Regions from separate parts of the Brevibacillus sp. HD3.3A genome, predicted to be linked through region 3. Evidence: riboswitches for the same ligand, from Rfam matches in the RefSeq annotation. Region 3 holds a riboswitch; each other region holds the start of a gene.
What was found. A riboswitch is a leader RNA that binds a small molecule or an ion and turns the genes downstream of it on or off. The one in region 3 is predicted to bind S-adenosylmethionine.
Positions count from the first base shown of each region.

Region 1: linked by a shared signal. The riboswitch ahead of HP435_RS20205 (pyridoxal phosphate-dependent aminotransferase) and the one ahead of HP435_RS02855 (methionine ABC transporter ATP-binding protein) in region 3 are both predicted to bind S-adenosylmethionine.
Region 2: linked by a shared signal. The riboswitch ahead of HP435_RS27000 (BMP family lipoprotein) and the one ahead of HP435_RS02855 (methionine ABC transporter ATP-binding protein) in region 3 are both predicted to bind S-adenosylmethionine.

Region 1 is NZ_CP085874.1:4,314,729-4,321,590, reverse strand. Features, by position in the region: gene moaC (cyclic pyranopterin monophosphate synthase MoaC) at 1-261, shown strand, start outside; gene HP435_RS20210 (MFS transporter) at 265-1,545, shown strand; SAM riboswitch class I at 1,642-1,755, shown strand; gene HP435_RS20205 (pyridoxal phosphate-dependent aminotransferase) at 1,840-3,021, shown strand; gene HP435_RS20200 (hypothetical protein) at 3,237-3,707, shown strand; gene HP435_RS20195 (IS3 family transposase) at 3,794-4,711, opposite strand; gene HP435_RS20190 (helix-turn-helix domain-containing protein) at 4,648-4,971, opposite strand; gene HP435_RS20185 (LysR family transcriptional regulator) at 5,020-5,952, opposite strand; gene HP435_RS20180 (extracellular solute-binding protein) at 6,106-6,862, shown strand, end outside.
Region 2 is NZ_CP085874.1:5,769,633-5,776,494, forward strand. Features, by position in the region: gene HP435_RS26975 (nucleoside phosphorylase) at 1-434, opposite strand, end outside; gene HP435_RS26980 (sulfite oxidase-like oxidoreductase) at 436-1,098, opposite strand; gene HP435_RS26985 (ABC transporter permease) at 1,135-2,049, opposite strand; gene HP435_RS26990 (ABC transporter permease) at 2,036-3,106, opposite strand; gene HP435_RS26995 (ABC transporter ATP-binding protein) at 3,081-4,610, opposite strand; gene HP435_RS27000 (BMP family lipoprotein) at 4,698-5,747, opposite strand; SAM riboswitch class I at 5,953-6,074, opposite strand; gene HP435_RS27005 (methyl-accepting chemotaxis protein) at 6,162-6,862, opposite strand, start outside.
Region 3 is NZ_CP085874.1:527,170-534,031, reverse strand. Features, by position in the region: gene HP435_RS02865 (MetQ/NlpA family ABC transporter substrate-binding protein) at 1-579, opposite strand, end outside; gene HP435_RS02860 (methionine ABC transporter permease) at 636-1,301, opposite strand; gene HP435_RS02855 (methionine ABC transporter ATP-binding protein) at 1,302-2,315, opposite strand; SAM riboswitch class I at 2,426-2,545, opposite strand; gene HP435_RS02850 (Ger(x)C family spore germination C-terminal domain-containing protein) at 2,651-2,950, opposite strand; gene HP435_RS02845 (LCP family protein) at 3,234-4,238, opposite strand; gene HP435_RS02840 (MFS transporter) at 4,428-5,021, shown strand; gene HP435_RS02835 (MFS transporter) at 5,278-5,841, shown strand; gene HP435_RS02830 (SDR family oxidoreductase) at 5,942-6,643, opposite strand; gene HP435_RS02825 (aldo/keto reductase) at 6,757-6,862, opposite strand, start outside.

The sequences.
Region 1 (6,862 bases), 2.4 Mb from region 3:
CCGATGTGCCATCCGCTTTCCTTGACCGGGATTGATATTCGCTTCACGTTTGAAAACGAGACGACGCTGGGCCTGGAAGCAAGCGTGCGGACGACCGGAAAAACAGGCGTCGAGATGGAAGCTTTGACAGCGGTAAGCGTTGCTGCTCTTACGGTGTACGACATGTGCAAGGCGATGGACAAAGGCATGGTCATCGGGCCGACCTGTCTGTTGAGCAAATCAGGCGGAAAGAACGGCGATTTTCGTCGGGGAGAGAACTAGATTATGAGACAGAAATGGGAATCCTATCCGAGCAGCATTCGTCTTCTGGCGGTTGCTGCCATCATTTTTTCTACGGGTATGGCATGTATATGGCCGCTCGTCACGATTTACATTCACGATTACTTGGGGAAGCCGCTGCCTGTAGCGGGTTTTTTGCTGTTATTGAACCAGGGCGCGTTTTTGATCGGAAGCATCACGGGTGGCATGCTGTTTGACCGCTGGGGAAGAATGCGGACGATCATAATCGGCTCTGTCGGCATTATTTTGATTACAATCGGTCTTGGACTTACGCACGATTTTACCGTGTATACGATCCTGCTGCTGTTAAACGGGCTGTTCTACGGAACGCTGTCTCCTGTCATGAACGCGCTGGCGGTCGTTTTGTGGCCGGAAGGCGGGCGCAAAGGAATCAACATGATTTACGTCGCGTTGAATGCGGGAGTGGCGGCAGGCTCGGCGCTGGGCGGACTTTTGGCGAGCGTATCGTTTTCCTGGACCTTTTTCGGGAACGCACTCACGCAAATGATCGTTCTCGCCATCTTCGTGATCTTTTTGCCGCGCCATCTGAAAGCGGCGGAGAATCGGCCACTGCCTGCTTCGCCAGCGGGCGAGTCGGACACGAGCAAGACCGATGCTGACGGACAGCTTGGCGCACATGGCGCAGGAGAGCTTCAGCCAACGCGAAAAGTGGTTTGGGGAGCCTTGCTGTTTTTGTGCAGCGGCTTGCTGATCAGCTGGATTGTGTACGTGCAATGGACGACGGTGTTGTCGACTTACATGCAATCTTTGGGCATCTCCTTGCGCCAGTACAGCTTGCTGTGGACGCTGAATGGCGGCTTGATCCTGTTTGGTCAACCGCTGATCGCCTGGGTCATTCGCCGCTTTGCTCGCACGCTGAAAGCGCAAATGCTGCTCGGCTCCTACGTCTTTGCCTTGTCGATGCTGATTTTGTCGCAGTCGACCTCCTATGCGGGCTTCGTCGCCGCGATGTTTATCATGACGTTGGGCGAAATGCTCGTCTGGCCAGCCGTTCCTGCCGTAGCCGCACAAATTACGCCAGCAGGACGGGAAGGCTTTATTCAAGGGCTGATCGCGGGAACAGGCTCGGCAGGGCGGATGCTCGGACCGTTGCTCGGCGCGATCATTTTCCAGCACTTTCAGGCGCAAGGGCTTTTGTACATCATGGCAGGGCTTGCGCTCTTGTCCGTGGCGTTTTTCGCCTTCCACACAACGTTTTTGAATCGCCGTCAAAAGGTGGCTGTGCCAACCGCAGAAAAGATGTAGCGAAAAAAGGCGAGCGCCTGCGGGGAAGCATCTTGACACGCCGAGAGCAGGCAATGTAGTATGAAGAAGATTAAAAACAGTATATTCCGTGTGATTTACTTATGAAGAGAGGCGGAGGGACTGGCCCTATGAAGCCCGGCAGCGGATCTGCGCGTGTAGCGATGCAGATGCTGTGCCAATTCCAGCAGGAGTATTCCTGACAGATAAGGACGTGACCAAGCTGATCTCCCCCTTTTTCTGTACGGAAAAAGGGGGTTTTTGCTGTATGGGCGAAAAGAAAGGAACTGAAGAGAAATGCGTATCCAACCTTCCGACATGATTGACCGGCTGCCAACCCAATTTTTCGCGACGCTGGTAGCGAAAGTAAATAAAGTCATCGCCAACGGGCACGATGTGATCAACCTGGGGCAGGGAAACCCGGACTTGCCGACTCCTCCCCACATCGTAGAAGCGCTGCAAGCACATACAGCCAACCCGCTTCACCACAAGTACCCGCCTTTTTCCGGCCGACTGGAACTGAAGCAGGCTGTTGCGCACTGGTACAAACAACAATTTGACGTAGACCTTGATCCGGAAGAAGAAGTAGCGGTTTTGTTCGGCAGCAAAACAGGACTGGTGGAAATTTGCCAGGTGCTGATGAACGCAGGCGACGTCGCGCTCGTACCGGACCCGGGCTATCCGGATTACTGGTCGGGTGTGGCGGTCGTCAATGGTCGGATGTCGATGATGCCGCTGACAGCAGAAAATCAGTTTTTGCCGGACTACAGCAAAATTCCGCAAGCCGATTTGGATCGGGCCAAGCTGATGTTTTTGAACTATCCGAATAACCCGACAGCGGTGAACGCGCCGTTTGAATTTTACGAGGAAACGATTCAATTTGCCCGCAAGCATGAGATCGTCGTCTGCCACGACTTTGCCTACGGCGCGATCAGCTACGACGGCAAAAAGCCGGTCAGCTTCATGCAGGTGCCAGGGGCAAAAGAGGTCGGTGTCGAGTTTTACACTTTGTCCAAAACGTACAACATGGCTGGCTGGCGCGTAGGGGCGATGGTCGGCAACCGCGAGCTGGTGAGACTGATCAATTTGATTCAGGATCATTATTTCGTCAGCCTGTTCGGTGCTGTGCAAATGGCCGCGGTAACCGCGATGACCGAATCGCAGCAATGCGTTCGGGATTTGGTGGCTGTTTACGAAAGCAGACGAAACGCCTTGTTCTCCAATCTGCACCGCATCGGCTGGCAAGCGCCGCCGTCCCAAGGCTCGTTTTTTGCCTGGCTCCCGGTTCCAGCCGGATTCACTTCCATCGAGTTTTCCGATTTGCTCTTGGAAAAAGCGCATGTCGTCGTTGCTCCCGGTGACGGCTTCGGCCCTACCGGGGAAGGATACGTTCGCGCCGCGCTGTTGTCGAGTGAAGAACGTCTGGCCGAAGCGGTACAGCGCATTGAGAAATTAGGACTGTTTGCCAATACCAAATAGGATGAGAACGGACCGCACTTTCCTGCATGAGAAAGTGCGGTTTTTGTTTGGAAATCAGGGGATAGCAGGAGATTTTCTGGGTAAAATGTAAGGGCCATGCGTTTTGGAAACCAAGACAGGCAAGGCGAATAAAAATCATTCTCACCGTTGACAGATAATGATTTTCATTATAGGATGGTAATGATAATTGATCTCAGCAAGAGCGGGAGGGTACTATGCGCTATCAGATTAACGGTTACACGGACATGTATACGGTGATCGCCAACGAGCGGAAGATCGGTGGAGCCATTGAAGCAGCTCAGGTTCGACTGCGCACGGGAGAGATTTTTGCCAATGCGGTTCTCACTCGTTTGGAAATGTCAGGTGCGCATTTTTGCTCGATCGGATTCGTCACAGAAGAAGGCAAGCGGCTGATTGTGCACGTAGATGATATCAGCATGATCGCAGATGCGCGCCATGTAAATGTATGTGAGCTGACCAATGAATGCATGCGTGCAGAGAAATGCGCGGATCGCTTGAAGCGTTTGAAGCGTCTCTGTGAGCTGAACGAAGGAAGCTGTACGCCGACTTTCCAGGAAGAAGCGCTGCTTTTGGCAGAGGACATCGGACTGGATGAAGCACGCGGACACGTAGACTTGTCTTTCTTGCCGCAAGCAGAAAAGGCTCGTGTTGTTCGCATCGCGTAGAATAGCTATTTGATTTACATAATCGCCCCTTTCCCTTTTACTGGTCTTATCCCCGTCAAGTGGACAGTTCAAAACAAGCCCTTGCTTTACGCAGCCTCAGCTCGGTATTGAACTGGGCTGAGACTGCGTAAACGAGCTTGAATCCGTTCGTGATTGTAAAAATGAATGTAACGTTCGATTGCTTTATTCACCTCTTCTTCGGTTCCGAAGGAATCCAAATATATACATTCTGTTTTGAGGTGGCTGAAAAAGCTTTCGATACAAGCGTTGTCCAGGCAGTTTCCTTTTCTCGACATACTTGGAGTTATGTTATACGCTTGTAATAGATTCTGATATGCTCTGGACGTGTACTGGCTTCCCTGATCGCTATGTAGCAGGACGCCATTCACGTCTCTTTTTTGTGTCGCTGCCTTCACAGTATCTAAGACGAGGGATAAATCATTCTGTTTGCTGACTTTATAGGCAATTACCTCATTATTGAAAAGGTCGTAAATGACAGACAGATACAGCCGTCTCCCGTTAAAAATGATATAGGTAATATCTGTAGCCCATTTTTCAGTAGGTCGTGACGCAGCAAACTCACGGTTCAACTTGTTTTCTGTTATCACGATTGGCTCTTTGCGTCCATAATACTTTCGTTTCCTGCGAATACGTGATTGGATCCCCAACTCTTTCATCAGTCGGTACACACGCTTATGATTAATTCGAATGCCATGGACCCGGTATAGCCACATCTTAATTCGAGGATATCCGTATATTCCATTGACCCCTTGATGACAATGCAAAATCAGCTTTTTTAACTCTTGGTCTTCCGCGTATTTTCTCGTCGGGTTCTTCTGTAAGTGCAGCCACTTATAATAACCACTTTTTGATACTTGAGCAATTTTGCATAGTAACAGAACTGGATAACGATCCGCCATCTCAGCAATAATCCGAAAAATTACTGTTTTTCCCTGATCCTTCTTCTTTCCCCCTTTCTGGCTTCTAAGAGCTTTTTTAAGAATTCTACCTCCGCTTCAAGACGCCTAATTCTTTCATCTGAAGCCATGGGGTTTTTACGAGGCCTTCCCATGCTCATCCCTCCGGCTTTGCCTCTTTGGTCTACCAATCCTTGTACACCGTGATCTCTGTATTTTCTAACCCATCTACGGAACATCCGTAAATCCAAACCGTAGGTTTCTTGAATTTGTTTATACGTAGCTCCTTGTTCAAACCATTCCACTACTTGTGTCTTAAATTCAAGCGAGTATGTCATTTTCCCCATAAAGAATATCCCCTCCAAATAAACAGTAATGGTCTTTCTTTTTACTGTCTACTTAAAGGGGATAATATCATACAGCGGAGAGGGGCTTTTTGCGTGCGGGCGTTGATGCTGCAAAAACCGGATGAAGCTCTGGACCGGATAAGGCATGATGTCGTCCTGGCGATAGACGAGGCAAATGTGCCTGCGATTGACGTAGCCGGGCAGTTCGCGAACGATCAGCTCACCAGTTTCGCTTTCGCGCACGACGCTGCGGTACGGCAGGACACTGACGCCCATGTTGTGTTTGGTCGCTTCTTTGATCGTCTCAATCGCCCCCAGCTCCATGCGCACTTGCCAGCGCAGCTGGTTTTCCTGGGCCCAAAGTTCAGCAAGCTCGCGTGAGGTGGAGCCTGCTTCGTGAATGAGAAATGGCTCGGATTGCAAATCAGTCAGCTCGATCACGCTTTTTTGGGCAAGCGGATTTTGCGGAGCGAGAACGAGGCGCAGTTCGTCGGCAAGCAGCGGAATGACATGCAGACCGTCCTGGGGCTGCATGGACAACGAGACAATCGCCAAATCGATCTCAAAATCGCGCAGCAGCTCCATGAGCGGCCGCGCTTTTTTTACGGTCAAAATCGGCAGGACGTGCGGATGCTCCGCCTGAAATGAAGCCAGATAAGGGGGAAGATAGTAGGTGGCAGGCGTATAGCTCGCCCCGATTTTCAGCGTTCCTCTGCCGCCGTGGCGAAACTCCTCCATGACTTGTCCGGCCTCTGTGAGCAAAGTGGACACTCTGCGGGCATAAGGCAAGAGCGCCGCTCCTGCTTCCGTCAGGCGAAAGTGCCGCGGCTGCTTGTAATACAGCTCCACGCCGAGGTCGCTCTCCAGTTTTTTCAGGTGAAAGCTGACGGTTGGCTGCTTGATATGCAAAGCTTCGGCGGCTTCGGTCAGCGACTTGCACTGAGCGGAAACGGCAAATACGCGCAATTGCTGAATATTCATCGAGTCGATCCCTCCGCCACCAGTATAGATATTCTCTATCGTTCCATCAATAAACATAGACGTTATTTAACACAAGCTTAGCATCTCATTTACTTTCCGCTCACACTAATCGCGTAAAGTTGTCAGTAGGAAAAGAAATGGGAGGGAAACGGAATGAACAAGAAAAATCGCAAGCCAAAATGGTCCGTATTGACGCTGCTCGTCTCCACGTCTTTGCTTTTTGCAGGATGTGGACAAGGCTCCACCACTCCGGCAGCATCAGGTACAGACAAAGCGGGCAATCAGCCGGCAGCATCCACAACAACCGGGAGCGCGCCAACAAAAGAAGACAAGTCGAAGGGAGAGCCGCTCGTCGTCTATCTCAATGACTTCGATGAGATCATCGGCCCGATGTTTGAAAAAGAGACAGGCTACAAAGTCAAACTCGTCTCTGGCAACGGAGCAGAAATCATGTCGCGGATCGAAGCGGAAAAAGGCAATCCGCACTGGGATGTCGTCTGGATGGACGCGATGCCGTCGATTCACAAGCTGGGCAAAGACGGACAACTGCTCGAAGGCTGGACGCCGAATAACGCTGCGGGCTTGACAGACTTTGCGGCGAAGCTCGTTCCAGCGAACAAAACGTACTACCCGACAGGTGCACATGCAGCGGGTGTCATCATTGCCAATACGAAACAACTCCCGGCAGACAAAGCTCCGAAATCGTGGAACGATCTGGTCAAGCCGGAGTTTCAAAATATGGTCGGCATGGCGGACCCGGCGGTAGCTGCTCCAGCCTATCCGTTTGTCGCCTGGTTTTTCCAGCAGGAGGGCATGGACAAAGGCAAAGCTTACTTCGATCAGCTGCTGCAAAACGGCGCTCGCGTCTACCCGAAAAATCCGAATGTGGCAAAAGCTTTGACAGGGGGCG
Region 2 (6,862 bases), 910 kb from region 3:
AGTCCGGCCTCGTTTGCTTCTGCTGCTGCCACCAGTGCATCCGCCACGCGGCGATTGGCGACTGCCGGGAAACCCGGAGGAACGAGCTGGCTGGTCAGTCCGTCCTGACGCACGACAGCCGAGCTGATGACGAGGCTGCCAGGCTCGATTTCTTTTTGGTACGATCCTGCCGTACCTACGCGAATGATGACCTGCACGCCACCTTTTGCCAACTCCTCAAAACATACGGCAGCACCCGGCGAACCGACGCCGTGGCTGACTACGGCAACCTCCGTGCCTTTCCACGTCCCGGCATAGCTGTGATACTCGCGATTTTCTCCGATGGACCGATGGTTGTCCAGCTTGGCGGCAATCAAGGCAGCCCGTTTTGGATCTCCACATACGATGACGCGCTTCGGCAACTGTTCCGGATCTACTTTCAGGTTCGTAAGCATCTCAATCAAACTCCTTTTTCTCCCATTCGTCTTCGGGAATCGGCAGCGCTTCACCGGAGAACCGCTCTTCGCGGAACGGGTCTGCGATCAGGTGAAAGCCGTTTTGCTCCCAAAATCCGGGGGTGTTTTCCGAAATAAACTCAATGCCTCGTAGCCACTTCACGCTTTTCCAGAAGTACAGGTGCGGCACAGTCAGGCGCAAGGGCCAGCCATGCTTGTCCGTCAGCGGCTCTCCGTCGAAGGAGTGGGCCAACAGCACGTCAGGGCGCATCAAGTCAGCGAGCGGCACGTTCGCCGTATAGTCGTGATCGCCGTGCAGCATGACGTACGATGCCTGCGGCACTACCCCGATTGCCTGCAAAAAGTCGCGGAACCGCACGCCTGTAAACGCATTGTCAAAACGCGACCAGCGCGTCACGCAGTGAATATCGCTGGTCACGGTGACTTGCGGCATCTCCATGATTTGCTCGTAGCTCAGTGTAACTTCGCGATCTACCTCGCCAAACACGCGCAATGTCCATTCCTTCATGTCGTAAACCGGGACTTCTCCCTCATGCAAAATCGGAAAGCGCTCGGTCAAAATTTGTCCTGGCGGAAGCCTTTTTGCCAGTGCCGGGTCGACTGCGGGCACTTTCATCCGTTTGATCCGATCTGCCTTGTTCATGTTGCGTACCCCCTTTTCTTCGCTGACTGTTCTTTGTTAACGGGTGCTCTGCTGATTGTTGCTCGCCGCCTGCATGCGCTCTTTCAGGAAGAACATCGCGGCAACCGTGAGCAAATACGGCAGCATGGAAGTGAATTGCGTTGGCAGCGAGAAGCCTTGCAGACGAATGCTCAGCGCATCCATCAAGCCAAACAAAAAGCTCGACGCCAGTATTCCGACTGGATGGGACTGCCCCATCATCATCGCCACCAAAGCGATAAAGCCGCGTCCGGCGGTCATGCCCTCGGAGAACATCGTCACCTGGCCCAACGAAAGCTGTGCCCCTGCGAGTCCGCACAAAGCGCCGCAGATGACGATAGCCAGCACCTGCAAGCCCGTTACTTTCAACCCGAGGCTGCGAGCCGCAACCGGATTCGATCCGACGGCAAGAACCCGAAAACCAGTGACAGTCTTGTAAAAGAACACATAAAGCGCAATCGCAGCCAAAAACGCGAAATAAACAAGCGGAGAATGCCCGGAAAATACCTCGCCGACACCCGGAATATCTTTGATCACAGGGATGTCCCACTTCGGCAAGCCCGCCATATCTTTATCGTAAAAAGCCCCTTTGACGCCAAAAATCGCCCGCAGCGCAAACGTCGTCAGACCGAGCGCGAGGAAATTGATCGCTACCCCGACGACGATCTCGTTTGCTTTGAGCTTGATCGTCATATAGGCAAACAACAGAGCGAACAAAACACTCGTCAACGCCGCAATCAAGATCGCCAGAAACAAATTCCCGGTAAAGTGGTTGCCAACAATCGCGGAAAAGGCTCCGGCCAGCACCATGCCTTCCAGCCCCACATTAAAAATGCCTACACGCGAGCACAGCGCTCCGCCCAAAGCAGCCAGCAATATCGGTGTCACCATGCGAATGGTAGAACTGACGAGGGACCAATCAAGCAGCTCCATGCGATTCTCCCCCTTTTGCTTTCCGCTGTTTCCACCAGTCGTAGCTGAATTTTGCCGAAATAAACAGGATCAGCACTGCCGAGATGACGCTTGCCAGCTCCAACGGCACGTCTGTGTTCCGCTCCACGCCCATCGCTCCAGTCTGAAAAGCAGCCAGCAGGATCGAGGTAAAAATAATCCCGACCGGATGGGAGTTTGCCAAGAGCGTCGCCATCAGGCCCGTCCAGGCGAAGTTCGGTACAGTCAAAGCGCCATCGACAAAACGGTAGTGCGCCCCCAGCACCTCGACCGTCCCTGCCAGGCCCGCCAGACCACCGCTGGCAAACATGCCTGTCAGCATGACGCGGATGCGGTTGATCCCGCCGTATTGAGCGAACAACGGGTTTTGCCCGAGCATTTTCACTTCATAGCCGAACGGCGTAAAGCGGATGACCCAGAACAGGATCAAAGCGCCGACAATGGCAAACAAAAACCCGGCGTGCACGCTCATCCCTGCGAACAGCTTGGGAAGCCAGACGCTCTTGTCCAGCATGACCGTTTGCGCCAAAGCTGCCGAACCAGTCCTGTCCCGAAACGGCTCCGTGACCAGATAGCTGGCAAACAAGACGGCAATGTAGTTGAACAGCAAGGAAGAAATCAGCAGCGGAATCCGAAACCGCGCTTCCATGATGCCCGGCAGTAGCCCCCAAAGCCCGCCAACGGCCATTCCCGTCACAATCGCAGCCACCAGCTTCACGATTCCCGGCGCAGGCAAGTAAATGGCTACCAGCGTAGCACTGATGGCGCCAAGCACCATTTGGCCTTCTGCCCCCAGGTTGAATACTCCCGCCCGAAAAGCAAGCGACAGCCCCAGGGCGATCAGCATGATCGGTGTTGCTCTCGCCAACGTGGAAACGAAGAAGTAAAAGCTTCCGAATGCTCCCTTCCACATTTCCTGATAGGTGCCCAAGATCGATTCCCCTACCGATGCGATGACGAGCGCCCCGATCAACAGGCCGATGACAATCGCCAAAAGCGGCTGAACCAGTGATTTACACAGCTCTTTGATTGCTGCCATGAACGCTTCCTCCCGCCATTAACACGCTGATTTTTTCCTCGGTTGCCTCTTTGCGCGAAAGCTCTCCGGCGATCCGCCCTTTGTACATCACCAAAATGCGATCCGACAGCGCCAAAATTTCCGACAGCTCGGATGACACCAGCAAAATTCCGTCTCCTGCGTTGCGCTTGTCGATCAGCGCCTGATGGATGTACTCCATCGCTCCGATATCGACACCGCGCGTCGGCTCAGCCGCGATCAAAAACGGGGTTTCATGCCCCAGCTCCCGCGCGACGATCAGCTTCTGCAAATTTCCGCCCGACAAATTCCCGGCAAGCTCCTGAAGCTGCCGCGAACCAGTCTTGATCGCGAATCGCTCCACCCAGCCAGTCACAACCTGGCGAAAAGCTTCCCGCAGTACGATGCCGCGCCGATTGAATGCAGGCTTGCGCTGATAGCCCATCAACGCGTTCTCTTCGACACTTTCCAGCTTGGCGGTTCCCCACATATAACGATCCTCGGGAATATGGGCCAGACCCGCTTCCCGGATTGTCGCCACAGATTTGTTGGTGACATCCTTGCCGCCCAGCCGCACTGTTCCCTCCTGTGCCGCCCGCAAACCGCTCACGGCTTGCAGCAACTCGGACTGTCCGTTGCCAGACACTCCGGCAATTCCCACGATCTCGCCGTGATGGACGGTAAAGCTGACCCGGTCGAGCAACGTCTGCTTTTCGCGCACCGACAAATTTTCCACCTGCAAAAGCGGCCCCTGCTCCAAAGCGACGCGCTCACTCAGCTCTTGCAACTCGCGGCCGACCATCAACCGGGCCAAATCGTCCACATTTGTCTGCTCGCGCGCAACCGTACCCGTCACCTTGCCGCCGCGCAGCACCGTGATGCGGTCCGCTACCTCCATTACTTCCTGGAGCTTGTGCGTAATCAAAATCACGCTTTTCCCGCTCTCCGCCAGATTGCGAATCGTTTGCAGCAAGTCGCGAACCTCCAGCGGAGTCAACACAGCGGTCGGTTCGTCCAGCACGATGATGTCTGCGCCCTGGTACAGCACTTTCAAAATCTCGACCCGCTGCTGTTCTCCCACCGAGCAATTGGACACTTTTGCCTGTGGATCAATCGGAATACGGAACTTTTCGCTTAGCTCGCGCACTTTTTGCACAGCGTCATGGCGGCGGAAAAACCCGGCCTGCTGCGGTTCGTAGCCAATCACGATGTTTTCGGCCACGCTGAACTCGCCGAACAGCATGAAGTGCTGGTGCACCATCCCGATTCCGTTGCCAATGGCGTCCTGTGGCCCGCGAAAAGCGACCGGCTTGCCGTTTAGCACGATATCGCCGGACGTAGGCTGCTCCATGCCGTACAACATCCTCATCAACGTCGTCTTGCCCGCTCCGTTCTCACCGACGATCGCGTGCACTTCTCCGGCAGCAAGCGAGAACGAGACCTTGTCGTTTGCAATAAAATCTCCGTATTTCTTGGTCATGGCGCGCATTTCCAAACGATAGGTCATCCTTGCTCCCCCTTCTTTACGCTTTCCTTTCGCATATAAGGAAGACCGACTACACAGCCGTAGTCGGTCACAATCAAGCTCTGTGCACTAGCTTTTAGAACGATCCGGCACTTTGCGGGTACCAGCAATGATCTCTTCACTGATCGCTTTTACTTTGTCCACAACTTCCTGGCCGATGAAAGCGTTCAGCGGTGTTTTGCTTTCGTGAGTCACATACGTTACGCCTACGCCTTTTTCTTTCAATCCGTAGTTGACGACACCTGGTTTGAAAGAACCTTCCACAAACGATTTCACAGTTTCATACGCTGCTGCGTCTGTCCCTTTCAGTTGGGACAATACGATGTGCTCAGGGTCAATCGTCGTGCGGTCAACGTCTTGTCCTGCTGTAAAGAAGCCTTTTTCCTTCGCGGCTTCGAATACGCCGAGATCGCCTACCGCAGCTGCTCCGTTGATGAAGTCAGCGCCTTTGGATGCTTGCAGCAGAGCCAGCTCTTTCGCTTTTGCCGGGTCAGTGAAGCTGCCCACGTAGTTTACCAGAAATTCTGCATTCGGATTGGTCGATTTCAAGCCTTCCTGGAATCCGCCTGTCCATTTTTTCAGAAGCGGAATGTCCATTGCGACAACCATGCCGACTTTGTTTGTTTTCGTGGCAAGACCTGCCGCCGCCCCCATCAGGTAAGCTGCTTCCTGCTCGCGGAAAGTAACGCTGCGCACATTTGGCAAATCGACTACTGTATCAATAATCGCGAAGTTGCGATCAGGGTTTTCTGCGGCTACTTTTTTCAGTGCGTCTTCTGCTTCAAAAGAAGAAGTGATGATCAGGTCGTAGTTTTCCGCTACGGCTACGCGCAAGTTCTCTTCGATCGCACCATGGTCAGTCGACTCGATGCTTTTTACTTCCGCGCCAAATTCTTGTCCTGCTTTTTTCGCGCCCTCGTCCATTTGCTGGAAGAATGGGTTCACGCCGATTTTTTCCGGCAAAATCAAGGCAACGCGTTTCTTCGCTGCACCTTCTTGTCCTGCCGCTTGCTCTTTCGGCTTATCAGTCGATGCGTTCCCGGCAGGTGCATTCCCGCCTGCTGAACAACCCGCAGCCAAAACAGCAAAAGTAGTCAATGCCAACAACAACTTCTTCATGGTGTCTCTCTCCCCTATCTGAACGTTCTCCGTTTTCTCTATCCTAACCATAATGTACGGTTTTTCGACAAAAAGATCAATACTAAACACGAATATTTCACATTAAAATTATTTTATCGTTCGTTATTCCTCCTCTATCCATCCTCCCCTTCTAACGAAAAAAAACTCTTCCCGAAGGAAGAGTTTGCGTCCGAAGCCGTCCTCTTCCTCATCTGTCAAAACCCCGGTACAGGTTTTGCAGGAATTGGCACCTTTCTGTACATGTCTCGCATGTCCAGTGGTTGCCGGGCTTCATAGGGCCAGTCCCTCCGCCGCTCTCGATAAGGTAGATCATCTATTGAGTTACAATGAACTTATTCTAGCAGAACGCTCTGAAAAAGCAATTGTTTTTTCAGATTGTTTCCGCCAGTTTGTTTATTTCGTTTGAAAGGTTTGCTGGAGTCGATGCGACAGGTTGCTAAGCTCACCCAGCTCTTCGGTAATTTCCCGCACCTTTTGATGCTGATTTTCTGCGGTGGCAAAAAGCTCTTCCAGGTTGGCAACCGATTGTTCGGTGACGGCCGTAATCGTCGACATCTCCATCGCCACTTCGCCTGAACGCATTTTGACCCGGTTCATGCTGGAACCGACATGCTCGGCCGCTTGCAGGAATGCCACCATGCCGGAGCGCACTGCCTCGATCGAAGCCACCGTTTTTACAGCCAGCTCCTGTCCTTTGGCTACAGACGCCTCTCCGTTGCTGATTTGCTGCACAGCGTTCTCGCTCTCCTGATGGAGCGATTTGAGAATTTCCGTAATCTCCTGGGTAGCGGTCGCGCTTTGCTCAGCCAGCTTGCGCACTTCGTCAGCTACTACAGCGAAACCGCGTCCATGCTCGCCAGCCCGCGCTGACTCGATGGCGGCGTTGAGCGCCAAAAGATTCGTTTGCGTAGCAATCTGGTTGATCGCTCCCACGATTTCTTCTACCCGGTTCGCCTGGCGATTGAGCTGGTGAATCGTCGCAGCAGCCACATTGACCGCAGACACGATCTGTTCCATTTGCTGCGAAAGCTCGTTCATCATGCCCACACTGTCTTTCAGGCGCTGGTTGTTTTGATCGGACTCGCTCTTCATCG
Region 3 (6,862 bases):
TACTTCTTTGAACTTCAGGTTTTTCTTGTTTTCTACAACGTCTTTTACCGTTCCGCTGATGCCAGCGCCTTCTTTGAGCTTGATCACGCCGTTTTTCTCCAACAGAGCGAGCGCGCGTCCGCTATTGGTCGGGTCGTTTGGCAAAGCAATGGTTGCGCCTTCTGCCAGCTCGTCAACGGATTTTACTTTTTTGCTGTAAGCACCGAAAGGCTCGATGTGCACGGCGATTACTGGCTGCAAGTCCATGTTTTGACCTTTATTGAACTCTTCCAGGTAAGGCTTGTGCTGGAAGAAGTTTGCGTCCAGTTGCTTTTCATTCAGCTGTACGTTTGGTTGTACATAATCGGTAAACTCTTTCACTTCCAGGTTAACACCTTGTTCTTTCAGCTTTGGAGCGATGAACTTCAAAATGGCTGCGTGTGGAACCGGAGAAGCGCCTACTTTCAACGTTACTTCTTGCTGTTGTCCGCCTTGTGCGCCGCCTTCAGTTGGAGTTGGAGCTGTTTCCGTTTTGCTTCCGCACGCTGCCAAGGAAAATGCCAATACGGTAGAAAGTACAGATACGACTAATTTTTTCATAAATGATTTCCCCCTATTTTTTGGTCTGTGTTCTGCAAAGCTTATATGGAAAGACCTTACTTGCGGCTGAATCGCATAACCAGGCGATCCCCCAGCGACTGCAAGATCTGGACCAACACGAGCAAAATAATCACTGTAACAATCATGACATCTGTCTGGAAGCGTTGGTAGCCGTAGCGGATTGCCAAATCTCCCAGCCCGCCGCCGCCGATTACGCCGGACATCGCGGTGTAAGAGACAAGGGCAACTGTCGTGATCGTAATCCCGGCCACCAGACCTGGACGCGATTCAGGAAGCAGCACGTTCCAGATGATTTGCCAGTTGGAGGCTCCCATCGACTGAGCGGCTTCGATGACTCCTCGATCCACCTCTCTCAGCGAGGTTTCCACCAGCCGCGCAAAAAACGGGGCTGCACCGATGACGAGCGGCGGAATCGCTCCGAGTACCCCGAGTGAAGTACCCACAATTACTTTTGTCACAGGAATCAGCAAGATCATCAAAATGATAAACGGTACAGAACGCAGTATATTGACAACGAATGAGGCAATCGCATAAAACACCTGGTTTTGCAAAAGCTGTCCGCGAGAAGTCAGGAACAAAATAATCCCCAGCGGCAAACCAATCAGGATGGTAAACAGTGTCGAGAAGCCAAGCATCGTCAGCGTATCTATTGTTCCCTCGGCGATCTCCGACCAATCCACATTTTCCAAAGTCCAGTCCATCTATATCACCTCTACTTCCAAGCCACGCTGACGCAACGTCTCGATGGTTTTTTCGTTTTGACGGACATCGCCTTCCAGCTCGACGACCAGTTGGCCGTACGGCGTATCCTTCATGCGGGAAATCGTTCCTTGCAAGATGCTGAACACCGTGCCTGTTTCTTGCATCGTCTGGAACAAGATCGGCTGGTACGTCTTTTCCCCCAGGAATGTGACGCGGGCAATCGTGCGGTTTCCTGCCGCCTTTTCGTGCGCGACTGCTTCCCGCAGCTCGCTGGAATCGGCCACCTGCTCGACAAATTCCTGTGTCGTCGGATGCTGCGGCTTGAGAAACACATCCAGAACCTCGCCCGACTCGACAATTTTTCCGCCATCGATGACGCCTACGCGGTCGCAGATGGAACGGATCACGTGCATTTCGTGCGTGATCAGCACGATGGTCAATCCCAGTTTGCGGTTGATATCGAGCAAGAGCGCGAGAATCGAGTTCGTCGTCTGCGGATCGAGGGCGGAAGTCGCTTCGTCGCACAGCAACACTTTCGGATCATTGGCCAGCGCTCGGGCGATGCCTACGCGCTGCTTCTGACCGCCGGACAATTGCGACGGGTACTTGTCCCGATGCGCTTCCAGCCCGACCAGTTTGAGCAGCTCGTCCACTTTTTTCTGGATTTCAGCCTTCGAGCGATTGGCGAGCTTGAGCGGGAAAGCGACATTCTCGCCTACGGTCGCGGAAGACAACAGGTTAAAGTGTTGGAAAATCATCCCGATCTGGCGGCGCTTTTCCTGAAGCTTGCTGTCATCGAGCTTGGTCAAATCCACTCCGTCGACAACGACTTGTCCTGACGTAGGGCGCTCCAACAGGTTGATGCAACGAATCAGGGTACTTTTCCCCGCACCGGAATGCCCGATGATCCCGTAAATTTCCCCTTTATCTATGGAAAGGTCAATCCCGAGCAATGCCGGAATCGTCTTGCCTTGTACTTGATAGCTTTTATGCAGTTGTTGCAATTGAATCAACGCATCCACCTCCCAGCAAAATCTGTCTACATGCCTTGTGAAAAACAGAAAGCCCCTTTTTTCATAAACGAAAAAGGGGCTGCAACGCATGTATACGTTCGCATCCACCCTTCTCATCTATCAAGATCCAACCAATCTTGTAGGAATTGGCACCGCGACGCTCATTTTCGAAAAAATGAACCGGTTGCCGGGCTTCATCGGGCCTGTCCCTCCGCCTCTCTTGATAAGAAAGATTTCCACGTATATTATGTTCGTTTTTCATATTTTCATGATACAAACCGGATTATATCCTTTTTGAAAATATCCCGTCAATAGCAATCCCAGGAAAAACTTTTTTAATCCATCACTCCGTTGCGGATAATGGTTGCCTGAACATGAAAACGAAAAGACGCCTGCCGGAAAATTTTTCTCCAGTCGCGGTTCGTCATCTCTTTCAATCCCCTCTGCTGGGCACGGTAGACGATGCCAAATCCCGCCGGATCGACGTCCAGTTGCTGCAATTTTTTGACGACTTTTTGCAGTTCTTTCTCGATTTCCTTTTCCAATGCGTCCTCCATCGTTTTCATCATTTTGCTGTAACGGGAGGAGATGCTGCCAATGCCTTTTTTCGCAAAGTGCTCATTGTACAATGCCACCCGTATTTGCCCGCCTGAAAGTTTTTTGTCTGATTGCAACTTCGCCTTGTCCCGCATGCCCTTGCTCGTTTCCCCAGTCCCAAGTGCCTTTCGACATGGTCGATATTCAGTCTATCCTGATCGATTTCCCTCAGCTTCGGAATAAGCTCGCTGTACACGACTTTGGCATCCGCCATGCGAACACCATCTATGCAGGAACTCCTGGTCCATCTCCTTCACCCCAATGTGCCTGTGCTGTAGAAAATCATGGATAGTGTGCCCAAATATGCAAAAAAACAGCACGCTACATTCGCGTGCTGTCTGTACTGTCGTCTGTTTTGTTGTCCTCTTGTTGCATCGTTTCAGTCGGCGGCTCAAGCTTTTCCTGAATGAACGACTGAATCTGGTCTACGTCGGGAATGAGCACGGCTCCTGCCTTGTGCGATTCCCGGAACATTCCCATCGGCGGCAGCTGATAGTTGCCCGGTTGCATCGTATCGAGCTTCAAGCCGAGCGCGGACAGCTTCAGCATGTCCATGGAGCTGATGTTCGTCTGGATGTACGGCGCCACTTGTTTGAGGATGGACGGCAACTGGATCAGGGATGTGCCGCTCTTCATCTGGCTCGCTACAGCGGCGAGCAATTTGCGCTGACGCTCGGTGCGCGTATAGTCGGATGTGGCGTCATGGCGGAAACGGACGTACTGCAACGCCTTGTTGCCATCCAACTGCTGCACACCTTTTTTCAGATTGATATCGTAGACGCCTTTATCTGTCGGGTCATGGTAATACATGTTTTTCTCTACGTCGATCTCGACGCCGCCCACTGCGTCGATCAGCGCCTTGAAGCCTTCGAAATCGGTAATGACGTAGCGATCCACAGGAAGTCCGGTAAACTGGCTGACCGTCTTCATCGCCAGCTCAGGCCCGCCGTCTACAATCGCCGAGTTGATACGCGAGCTGCCATTTCCGGGAATGTCCACATACGTATCCCGCAAAATGGAGAACAGATCGTAACGCTTGGATGCCGGGTCGATACTGACCAGCATCATGGAGTCGGAACGGGGAAGCCCGTTATTTTTCATTCCCCTGCGATCCACACCCATCAGCAAGATGTTCACACGCTCTTGACCATCCCACTCGGGTATCTCCGCCGCTTTCGTTGCGGCTCCGCCATCCGGCGGGGCAGGTGTAACAACATTAGGAGCCTGGATATTTTGAGCAAACTCATAAAAGGAGTATCCGTAATAACCCGCTGTCGTGGCAATCACGACAAGCATCAGGAGCAACACTCGTTTCCATATTCGCATAAAGAACTACTCCACCTTTTATTCTCTGTATCTACTTGAACTCATCTCACCACTTGTTTAGTATACTCGAATCTTTACAATGTGGAGCAGCCTTTATTTGGGTAGCTTAACTTTTTATACTTTAACGTTTACAAAATTTGCAATATTCTTTATACTACCTTCATACTCGTTTCCAAGGGGTGACTTGTCGTGCTTTCTCCATCCGCATTTTTTCAGCGTTACCCGCAGGAAGCCCTGTTTTTTCTCGTTGCAAGCTTTATCAATTCTGCTGGCAGCGCTTTCATGTGGCCGTTGACTACTTTGTACGTACATACGATTCTCCAACGCTCCATGACCGAAGCCGGCTTTGTTTTGATGGTCCAGTCTTTGGCGGGCATTGCCGGGCAATTCGTCGGCGGCTCCCTGTTTCACCGCTTGGGCGCCAAGCGTCTCATCGTGGGAGCGCTGCTTTTTCAAGGATTGATTCAGCTGTCCATTCCGTTCATCAGCAGCTGGCCCGTCTATCTCGTGCTCATGACCTGTTTGGGCTTTACTTTCAACCTTTCTTTTCCGGCGATCCAGGCATTTATTGGCTTTCGCTGGAAGGAGCAGCGCCGAGAGCTGTTTAACATCGTCTACGTAGGCAACAATCTCGGCATGGCGATCGGCACTTCGCTTGCCGGGGTCATCGCTACCTTTTCCTTTCAGTTGACCTTTTTGTTCAACAGTACGAGCACGCTGTTGTTTGCGCTGTTCTTCTTCCTTTTTATGAAACGCTCTTTTCTAAGAAATTGTTGCTTTTAGAAAAGCCGTGAGTTGCTTGATATTTATAGTACCAAGCGAAGCGTGCATTCACGGTAAATGGAAATCCTATAGACTTCCTGATTTTCATTATAGAGCACACGTTTCCACAACAGCAATAGCAACAAAATTTGCGAAAAGAGCCTTATGAAAAATATCTCGCACCAAGCTGGTTGGCGACCAGGCGAAAGAAAACCGGCGGCAAGGCGAGGCGAAAAATACGTTTGCCCTGCTTCTGCGCTACCAGCTTTACTTGTTCATGGCACTGGGAGCTGCCTGTATTTTCTTTTCCAACATGGTCTGGAACACGGGTGTCGCCCCTTACATTACGGCGCAGGGCATGCCGCTGTCGGCCTTCAGTTGGCTGTGGACGATCAACGGCATCATCATTTTTGCGGGTCAGCCCATCACGTCCTGGATCAAGCACATCCTGCAGCAAAACTTGTCCGCGCAGCTGGTGGCAAGCGCGGTGGCATACGCTCTCGGGTTCGGCTTCATGCTCATGTATCACGGCAGCTACTTTGCTTTTATCGCCGGCATGATCATTACCACTTTTGGCGAAATGCTGATCTCTCCGACCATCCCGACTTTCATTACGGAAAAGACGGGGGAAAACGCTCCCTTTTACCTGGGAGTCGTCGGGGCGATCACTGCTGTGGGGCGCTTGCTCGGCCCGCTGGCGATGGGCTATATGTACGACCACGGTGGCGTGCAGCCCACGTTGCTTTTGGCCTCCCTCGTTTCGCTTGCTTCCGTCTTCCTCTGTTTGCTCCATGCGTATGTCCAGCGCGAAAAACGAGTCTCGGCGACAAAAGCCAGTTGATTCGTTTACACATAAACAAGCCGCCTGCTTCCAGCTTGGAAAAAGGCGGCTTGTTTGCTATCCAGACCGTTCTCGATTGTCGCTTTCTTCGTAAACCCGGCTACCTCACTGGCGGGCATGTCAACGATTTGCCGTTGTCCTTCGCAGAAAGGCTCATGATGTACGGCACAGCTACACGGCTCCACTCTTGTGCGGATGGGGCTGCCGCCATGTCTTGCGGCGAACACGCTTGCAGCATGGACGTACCGACGCTTCCTCCCGGGTCAAGCGCGACTGCCGCCATCCCCTTCGGCAATTCTTGCGCCAGCGATTGGGTCAGCCCTTCGACTGCGAATTTGGATGCGCAATACGGTGCTACATACGCTTCCCCGACTCGCCCCCAGTACGAGCTGATGTTTACAATCACTCTGCCCTCCGGATCGGGTACCATTTTCGGCAAAAAAGCGCGACAGACGTAAAACACGCCGTTTACATTGACATTCATGACTGTCGTAAATTCTTCTGGCGACAGCTCCATCAGCAGGCTATTGCGATTGATCAGGGAGGCGTTGTTGAGGAGAAGATCCGGTACGCCAAGCTTGCTGCACACTTCCTCTGCCCAGCTTTCCACCCGCTTCCCGTCGGAAACGTCGATCGTCGAAAAATGATGCCTTTTTCCAAACTCGCGATTCAAGTTCCACACTTCTGCCATCGAGCGGCCGCATCCCGCGACGACCCAGCCCGCTTCATGAAACCGCTCCACCATCGCCCTGCCCAATCCCCGGGTCGCCCCTGTAATGACCACCAGCTTGCTTGCAGACACAACAATCACCGCCTTTTATAAACTTATTATATATAATAGTATAGTAAAAGGCGAAAAGGAATCCCCTTCCAGCAAATCAAATCCAGAAGAGGTTCCTTCTCTTTACGGCTCAATCAAAATGGCAATTCGGGCAGCTGATACCATTCGCCAGACATCCATTCGCGGGCTTTCCAGCGCAGGACATCCGGCCGCACGAGTGGCATGATTTGTTGGAAAAGC